2 regions of the Spirillospora sp. CA-108201 genome follow, and region 2 is predicted to be linked to the other one. Evidence: riboswitches for the same ligand, from Rfam matches in the RefSeq annotation. Region 2 holds a riboswitch; the other holds the start of a gene.
What was found. Region 2 has a riboswitch for ZMP and ZTP ahead of ACQEU6_RS34760 (bifunctional methylenetetrahydrofolate dehydrogenase/methenyltetrahydrofolate cyclohydrolase). Riboswitches for the same ligand answer to the same signal wherever they lie in the genome.
Positions count from the first base shown of each region.

Region 1: linked by a shared signal. The riboswitch ahead of glyA (serine hydroxymethyltransferase) and the one ahead of ACQEU6_RS34760 (bifunctional methylenetetrahydrofolate dehydrogenase/methenyltetrahydrofolate cyclohydrolase) in region 2 are both predicted to bind ZMP and ZTP.

Region 1 is NZ_JBNJNE010000001.1:1,003,103-1,007,496, forward strand. It holds gene ACQEU6_RS04805 (MFS transporter) at 1-282, shown strand, start outside; gene ACQEU6_RS04810 (Lrp/AsnC family transcriptional regulator) at 360-851, shown strand; partial or broken gene ACQEU6_RS04815 (DMT family transporter) at 961-1,776, shown strand; ZMP/ZTP riboswitch at 1,881-1,967, shown strand; gene glyA (serine hydroxymethyltransferase) at 2,021-3,292, shown strand; gene ACQEU6_RS04825 (class I SAM-dependent methyltransferase) at 3,296-4,081, opposite strand; gene ACQEU6_RS04830 (GNAT family N-acetyltransferase) at 4,065-4,394, opposite strand, start outside.
Region 2 is NZ_JBNJNE010000001.1:7,212,303-7,216,696, forward strand. It holds gene purH (bifunctional phosphoribosylaminoimidazolecarboxamide formyltransferase/IMP cyclohydrolase) at 1-379, shown strand, start outside; gene ACQEU6_RS34745 (GAP family protein) at 689-1,315, shown strand; gene ACQEU6_RS34750 (hypothetical protein) at 1,468-1,644, shown strand; gene ACQEU6_RS34755 (GNAT family N-acetyltransferase) at 1,659-2,252, opposite strand; ZMP/ZTP riboswitch at 2,382-2,467, shown strand; gene ACQEU6_RS34760 (bifunctional methylenetetrahydrofolate dehydrogenase/methenyltetrahydrofolate cyclohydrolase) at 2,532-3,380, shown strand; gene ACQEU6_RS34765 (FHA domain-containing protein) at 3,548-4,267, opposite strand.

The DNA.
Region 1 (4,394 bases), 6.2 Mb from region 2:
CTCAACGGGGCCGCCAACGGCCTCGTGCAGCCGTCGGTCTTCCAGCGCACCGCGCGCCGCGCCCCGCCGGAGCGCTTCGGCTCGTACTACGGCGTGCTGGCGTTCAGCGCCGGCATGTTCTCCTTCGCCGGCGACCTGGTGATCGGCCGTCTCTTCGACCTCGGACCGGCGGGCGCGGCGTGGGCCCTCACCGGGGTCGGCACCTGCGCGCTGCTGGCCGCGGCGGGCACCACGGCGGGCGGCGTGGCGGGCGGCGTGGCGGGCACGGCCCGGGGCGAATAATCTTCGGGGAACGGGACGTCCGGGCGCGATTCCCGCGCGGGAGTTCGGCGTCCGCCGGACAGTTCGGGAGGAACCCTATGGACGCGGTCGACCAGGCGATCCTGCGGCGCCTGCAGCGGGACGGGCGGCAGACCAACCGCGAACTGGCGGAGGCGGTGGGGATCGCGCCGTCCACGGCCCTGGAGCGGACGCGCGCGCTGCGCTCGCGGGGCGTCATCACGGGGTTCCACGCCGCGGCCGACCTGGAGCGGCTGGGACGCGGCGTGCAGGCGCTGATCTCGATCAGGATCCGGCCGCAGTCGCGCGAGGCGATCGAGTCCGCCCGCGACAGCATGGCCTCCATGCCCGAGACGGTGGCGGTCTTCGTCGTGACCGGGAACGAGGACCTGCTCGTCCACGTGGCCGTGCCGAGCACCGCCTACCTCCGCGACTTCGTGCTCGACCGGCTGGCGCGCCGCAAGGAGTACGTCGACGTCCGCACCATCGTCGTGTACGACTACGTGCAGCCGGTGGAGCAGTCCGAACTTCCGTCGGACCACAGGCCCGGAGGGCGAACGCCCTACAGCTGACGGCTGGAGTTCGCCGCCCGTGGCGAAGGAATGACGGTGCTAGGGGCCCAGGGCGAACGAACGACGGCTCAGTGCGTCTGGTTCCGCACGTTCACCTAGCTTCGGCGGCATGGACCGACGGAACAACTCATCCGGTGCGCTGCTGGTGCTCGCCGCGGGCGTGCTCTGGGGGACGGTCGGGCCGGCGCAGGTGCTGGCCGGGCCGTCCGCGAGCCCGGTGGCGGTCGGCGGCGCCCGGATCCTCTCGGGCGGGCTCGTCCTCGCCGTCCTCGTGCTCGCGGCCGACCGCCGCGCGTTCCTGGCGCTGACCCGCCGGACCTGGCCGTCCCTCGCGGCGGCCTCGGTCGCGACCGGCACCTTCCAGGCGTCGTTCTTCAGCGCGGTCGACCGCACGGGCGCCGCCGTCGCGACCGCCGTCGTGTTCGGGCTCGCGCCCGTCTCGACCGGCCTGTGCGAGCGGCTCGTCCTGGGTGCCCGGCTCGGCCGCCGCTGGTGGGCCGGGACGGCCTGCGCGGTCGGCGGCGTGGCGCTGCTGATGGTGCCGGGAGAGGCCGTCCACGCCGACCCGGCCGGGATCGCGCTGAGCCTGGCCGCCGGCACGTGCTTCGGCGTCTACACGGTGTCGGCGAAGGTCCTGACCGGTCTCGGGACCGGGATGGGCGGGGCCCGGATGGCGGGCGCGGTTGCGGTGACGCTGCTGGCCGGGGGAGCGGCCCTGCTGCCCTGGACGCTGCCGGAGCTGCCGGCCCTCGCCGCGCCGCGCCCGGCGGCACTGGTGGCCTGGCTGGGGATCGCCGCCACCGCCGCCGCGTACATGTTCTTCGTCACCGGTCTCGGCCGGGTGACGGCGGCGACCGCCGGGACGCTGAGCCTCGCCGAACCGCTCGTCGCCACCGGGCTGGCCGTGGCCGTCCTCGGCGAGCGGATGTCGGCGCCGGTCGCGGCGGGTTCCCTGCTGCTGATGGGCGGGCTGTTCGTGGTGTCGGTCCCCGCACGCGCGCCGCGCGGGACCGGGGCGGCCCGGTATGATGGCGGCCACGCGACTGGCGCAGTCAAGGTGGAGACGACCACCGGGGAGCGAAAGTAGTCCGCACACCGCGCGCCTGGGTGTACGGGTCCCCTTCGCCGGGGCGCCCGAAGCCCCGGCGCGAGCAGCGCGGAGGCTCACGATGCACGAACCGGCCGTATCCCATCTGCAGGGCCAGGACCCCGAGATCGCCGCGCTGGTGGAGGCCGAGGCCCGCCGCCAGTACGAGAAGATCCGGTTGATCGCCTCGGAGAACTACGTCTCGGAGGCGGTGCTGGAGGCCGCCGGCACGGTCCTGACCAACAAGTACTCCGAGGGCTACGCGGGCAAGCGCTACTACGAGGGCCAGCAGAACATCGACCCGGTCGAGCTGCTCGCCATCGAGCGGGCGAAGGGCGTGTTCGGCGCCGAGCACGCCAACGTCCAGCCCTACTCGGGCTCGCCCGCCAACCTCGCCGTCTACATGGCGTTCCTGGAGCCCGGCGACCCGGTCATGGGCCTGTCGCTGCCGATGGGCGGCCACCTGACGCACGGCTGGTCGGTGTCGGCCACCGGCAAGTGGTTCCGGCCCGTCCGCTACGACGTGCGCGCCGACACCGGCCGGGTCGACATGGACCAGGTCCGCGACCTCGCCCTCAAGGAGCGCCCGAAGCTGATCTGGTGCGGCGGCACCGCGGTCCCCCGGACGATCGACTTCCCGGCGTTCGCCGAGATCGCCCGGGAGACCGGCGCGGTCCTGGCCGCCGACATCGCGCACATCGCGGGTCTGGTCGCCGGCGGCGCGCACCCGTCCCCGGTCGGGCACGCCGACGTCGTCACCACCACCACGCACAAGACGCTGCGCGGCCCCCGCGGCGCCATGATCCTCTCGACGGCCGAGCACGCGAAGGCCGTCGACAAGGCCGTCTTCCCCGGCCTGCAGGGCGGCCCGCACAACCACACGACGGCCGCGATCGCCGTCGCGCTGAAGGAGGCGGCGCGGCCGGACTTCGCCGGGTACGCGCGGCAGGTCGTCGCGAACGCCAAGGTGCTCGCCGCAGCGCTGCTGGACCGCGGTTACGACCTGATCTCCGGCGGCACCGACAACCACCTCATCCTCATCGACCTGACCGCCAAGGGCGTCGCGGGCAAGCCCGCCGCGCAGGCCCTCGACCGCGCCGGCATCGAGCTGAACTACAACGCCGTCCCGTTCGACCCGCGCAAGCCGTTCGACCCGTCCGGGCTGCGGCTCGGCACCGCCGCGATCACCACCCGGGGGATCGGCGAGGAGCACATGCCGCGGCTCGCGGCGTGGATCGACGAGGTCGTGCACGCCACCGCCAAGCAGGACGAGGCGGTCCTGGACCGGGTCGCCGGGCAGGTCCGCGAGCTGCTCGCGTCCTACCCGATGCCCGGCTGGCGTTCCGAGCCGTGACGCTCAGCGTGGGCGCAGCAGCGTGATCATGCGCCAGGCCGCGGGGTCGGCGAGGGGCACCGCGCCCTCGCCGGCCCCGAAGTCGCCGTACTGCGCGACCGCCTCCAGCCCTCCCGCGAGGCGGATCGCGGCGTCCAGCTCGGTGGCCGTCCAGAACCGGTAGGGCACGACGTCGCGGACGACCCGCGGCTCCGCGCCCTTCCCGTCGATGGTCATCGTGACCCGGTCGTCGGCGATCTGGGTGACCGGGTCCAGCCGGTCGGACGGCTCGCCCCAGCGCACGCTCGCGCGGACGCCGTCCCGCTCGACCGTCCAGGCGGTGCTGACGCTCGGGTCGTCGCCCAGCCGGTCCCGGGGGTGCGACATCTCGATGACGTAGAGGCCGCCGGGGGCCAGGTGCGCGGCGGCGCACCGCAGGTGCGCCACGAACGCGTCCAGCGTCATGAGATGGGACGTGGAGTCCAGCATGGTCGCGACGAGGTCGAAGCGGCGGCCCAGCGCGAACCGTGTCATGTCGCCCTCGACGACCTCCAGTCCGACGCCGGCGCGTTCGGCCTCGCGGGCCGCGTAGGCGCACATGCGCGGGTTGAGGTCGAGCGCCGTCGCCGCCAGCCCGCGGCGGCCGAACTCGCGGGCGTGCTCGGCGGGCCCGGCGGCCAGCTCCAGCACCGTGCCGGGGACGAGGCCCCGCTCGGCGCACCAGGCGAGCAGCACGTCCGCCTCGGCCGGCACGTCGCGGAACGAGCACGCCAGCTCGTACGCCCAGGGGTCGTCATATACGCCGGTCACCCGCCCATCCTGCCAGCGTCGCCGGCCCGGCGGGACGGCCGTCCAGCCGCAGCCTGATCTCCACGATCGCGGTGTCCCCGGTGCGCCGCGTCCGCCCCCCGAGGGAGGTCAGCAGCCGCCGCATCCGGGCGTTCTCGCTCAGCGCGGTCGCGCGCACCTCCACCAGGCCGCGGTCCCTGGCCAGCGCGAGGAGCAGCCCGGCGAGGCCGCGGCCGAGCCCGCGGCCCTGCCAGGCGTCCTCGACCAGGAACGCGACCTCCCCGGCGCCCGGGTCGCGGACGAGGACCAGGTGCGCCAGCGCCAGCAGCGACCC
Region 2 (4,394 bases):
GCTGAAGACCGGCGCCGCCGCCGACGAGGCGACCCTGCGCGACCTGGCGTTCGCGTGGCGGGCGATCCGCTCGGTGAAGTCCAACGCGATCCTGCTGGCCGCGGACGGCGCCACCGTCGGCGTCGGCATGGGCCAGGTCAACCGGGTCGACTCCGCCAAGCTCGCCGTCGCGCGGGCCGGGCGGGAGCGGGCCGCGGCGTCGGTGGGGGCGTCCGACGCGTTCTTCCCGTTCCCGGACGGCCTGGAGGTGCTGGCCGAGGCGGGTGTCCGCGCGATCGTCGAGCCCGGCGGGTCCGTCAACGACGACAAGGTGATCGCGGCGGCGGAGAAGGCCGGCATCACCCTCTACTTCACCGGCGTCCGGCACTTCTTCCACTGAGGGGCCACTGAGGGGCCACTGAGGGGCCACGAGGCGCACCGCACTGCCGGGCGCGCCGGCGGGGAGCGTCCCGCCGGCGCGCCCGCGCGCCTCCCGGGCCCGCGACGACGCGGGGAGCCGCGTCCACGCTCCTCAGCGGCGGGTCAGCCGCGCCCCTGGCGCGGGCCATCGGGGGCACGCCGAGCAGAGGAAAGGATCATCCGCCGGTCAAGAACGCGTCGACCAGGGGATCCGGCCCCGAACGCTCCTCTACCGTGAGTCCTGACGAGGGCGGTTCCCGCGCTGCGGGAGGCACGGCGGGGAGGGGCCATGACTCTTCAGGTGCTCCCGCTGGCCATCACGATGATGGCCGGGCCGCAGATCATGTCCGCGATCATCCTGGTGACGACCCCCCGGCCCGTGCGGGCCTCGCTGGCGTTCCTGGCCGGCGTGGCCATCTCGGCGACCGTGGGGGTCGCCGTCGCGCGGGGGATCTTCGCGCTGGTGGGCAACAGCGTGTCGATCGGCAAGCCGTCCGACGACAGCTCGGTCGGCAAGATCATCCAGTACGTGCTGATCGCGCTGCTGCTGCTCGCCATCCTGCGCAACTACGTGAAGCGGGCCACGATCGAGCCGCCCAAATGGCTCGGGTCGCTGATGAACGCCGGACCCGGCCGGGCGTTCAAGACCGGGCTGCTGCTGATCATCGTGATGCCCTCCGACATCCTCGTGATGCTCACCGTGGGGGCCAACCTGGAGCAGCACCACGAGGGCGTGGCGACGGCGGCCGTCTTCATCGGCGCCACCCTCCTGGTCGCGGCGCTGCCGCTGCTCGCCCTCCTGCTGTTCCACCGGCGCGCGGAGCGCGCCATGCCCCGCGCGCGGGAGTGGATGACGCACAACAGCTGGATGGTCAACATCATCTGCTGCCTGATCTTCATCGCGATCATCCACTGACGGCGGTCCCGCCCCCGTGCGCGCGACCCGCGTCCGCGCGACTCGTCTCCCGCCGCGGGACCGCGCACCGCCGCCGGACGGGTACCCTCAGGCTGCCGCGCCCCCCTGACCCTCCCCTGACCCCGGCGCGGGCGTTCCGTGGTGGAGGCGGGATGAATCTGCTGCTGTCCCTCATGCTCGGCGTGGTCTACCAGGCAGACCTGCTGCTGATGGAGTCCCGGCAGGTGATCGGGCTGGTCGCCGCGTTCCTGGCCGCGATGCTCGCCGCCCGGTTCGGCTGGCACGGAACCGACCGCCTCATCGGCCGGCGCGAGCGCTCCGAGGACTGAGCGCCGGTTCCGGTTCAGCGCAGCCTCGCGCGCAGGGCGCGCTCGGCGGCGGGCCAGTCGTCGTCCGTCATCGCGTAGACGGCCGTGTCGCGGATCGAGCCGTCCGCGCGGATCCGGTGCTTGCGGTGGACGCCCTCGAACGACGCGCCGAGCCGCTCGATCGCCGCGCGCGACCGCTCGTTGCGGACGTGCGTGTGCCAGCCGACCCGGATCGCTCCGAGGGCGCCGAACGCGCGGCCCATGAGGAGCAGCTTCGCCTCGGTGTTGAGCCCCGTCCGGCGCCACCGCGAACCGATCCAGGTGTGGCCGATGCACAGGCCGCGGTCGGACGGGGAGATCTCGTAGTACGACGTCGTCCCGGCGACCTCGCCGGTCACCGCGTCGATCTGCGTCCAGGGCAGGCGCAGCCCGCGCTCGCAGGCCGCCAGCGCCTTGTCGACCTGCGCGCGCATGTCCGCGGCGCTTCGCGGCTGCCGCTGGCTCATCCACGTCCACAGCTCCGGGTCTTCGGACGCCTCGAACAGGCCCGCGGCGTGCTCGGCCGTCAGCGGCTCCAGCCGCACGTAACGCCCGGTCAGGACGGGCCGCTCGAACCATTCGTCGTTCATGCCGAGCACGTTAGGAGCCCGCGGGCGGCATCCGGCAGAGCCACTCGACGCCGTTTTCCGCAGGCCACTCGCGCGGCCGTCCGGCGGTGGGGCCACGGGGCCGCCGCCTGCGGGCGGGCCGGTTAGCATGGGGGTTCACGCGACTGGCGCGGTCAAGGTGGATCACCACCGGGGAGCGAACGACAGTCCGGACACCGCGCGCCTGGGTGGACGGGACCTTTTCCGGCCGGGCTCTTCGCCCGGGGCCCGGTCCCGGCCGAGATCCACGCGGAGGAACGCATGACGGCACAGATTCTGGACGGCAAGGCCACGGCCGCCGAGATCCGCTCGAACCTCAAGGTCCGCGTCGACGCGCTGCGCGACCGCGGGGTCTCCGTCGGGCTCGGCACCGTCCTGGTCGGCGACGACCCCGGCAGCCACTCCTACGTCAACATGAAGCACCGCGACTGCGCCGAGGTCGGCATCGAGAGCATCCGCCGCGATCTGCCCGCCACCGCCTCGCAGGACGAGGTGGAGCGCGCCGTCGCCGAGCTGAACGCCGACCCCGCCTGCACCGGCTACATCGTCCAGCTGCCGCTGCCGAAGGGCCTGGACGAGCAGCGCGTGCTGGAGCGCATCGATCCGGCCAAGGACGCCGACGGCCTGCACCCGACCAACCTCGGCCGGCTCGTGCTGATGCAGCCGGGCCCGCTGCCGTGCACGCCGAAGGGCATCGTCGAGCTGCTGCGCCGCTTCGACGTCCCGCTGCGGGGCGCCGAGGTCACCGTCGTCGGCCGCGGCATCACGGTCGGCCGCTCCCTCGGCCTGCTGCTGACCCGCCGCACCGAGAACGCGACCGTCACCCTCTGCCACACCGCCACGCGCGACCTCGCCGAGCACACCCGCAAGGCCGACGTCGTCGTGGCGGCGGCCGGGGTGCCCGGCCTCATCACCGCCGGCATGGTCAAGCCCGGCGCGGCCGTCCTCGACGTGGGCGTGTCCCGCGTGGACGGCAAGCTCGCCGGTGACGTGGCCGCCGACGTGCGCGACGTCGCCGGCTGGGTCGCGCCCAACCCCGGCGGCGTCGGCCCGATGACGCGCGCCATGCTCCTCGCGAACGTGGTCGAGGCCGCCGAGCAGGCCGCCTGACGGGCGGTCTCCGGAGACGGGCGTGCCGCGGGGGCCGCCACCAGCACCCAGGTGGCGGCCCCCGCTCACGTGGCCCTCGGCCGCGCCGTCACTTGCGCGGCCGTGTCGGGGGCTGAGCGATCGCCCTCCGGTTCGCGCTGCCGGGGAGGGCGACCGCGGGTCTCACATCAGCTGGCCCTCCGTCCCGCGGCCGTGCTGTGCGCCGGGCGGCCCGGGGCGTGAGCATGGCCGGTCGTGCCCGGCCGGCGCGTCTCGGCGGTGGCGCCGCGCGCACCGGGGACGCGCCCGTCCATCGGCGGACGGCCCTGCTGGGGCACGTGCACCGGGGGCAGCGGGCGGACGAGGCCCATGGCGATGACCTCGTTGGCGAGCCGAGTGCGCCGGTTGGCGCCCTCGGGGATGCGGAACTTCTGATAGAGGCGCAGCAGGTGCTGCTTGACCGCGGCCTCCGTGACGACCAGCTCGCCGGCGATGTCGCGTGCCGTGGCCGGAGCCACGAACGCCTCGTCGGACAGGGCGGGCCGGCACAGCGAGGTCAGCACGTCGACCTCCCGGCGGGTGAGCTCGGGCGCGACGGCGCGCCGCAGTTCGACGTCCGGGTCGACCTCCTCACGGGGGATGCCCCCCAACCGGCAGCGCGCCGTGCCGAAGCTCACGACGTCACCGTCCTCCAGCACACGACGGGCGATCGGCCGGCCGTTGACGCGCGTCCCGTTGCGGGACAGGCCCATGTCCACCACGTAGACGTACGGGCCACGTCGGACGATCTCTGCGTGCAATCGGGACACACTCGGGTCGTCGAGGCGGATGTCCACTCCTCTCCCTCTCCCGACCGTCGTCACGTCGGGGCGCAGCGGCACCACCAGCCCGCTGTCCTCGATCCGCATGAACGGCCCCTCCACGGCAGTCCTCCCAGCTAGTTAGCGACCCCTGTCTGCCGGGTTACCCGGGTGCCATGCCGTCACACCCTCCTACTGGCGAGTAGGACCGATGGCGCAGGGGATTCCGAGCTCT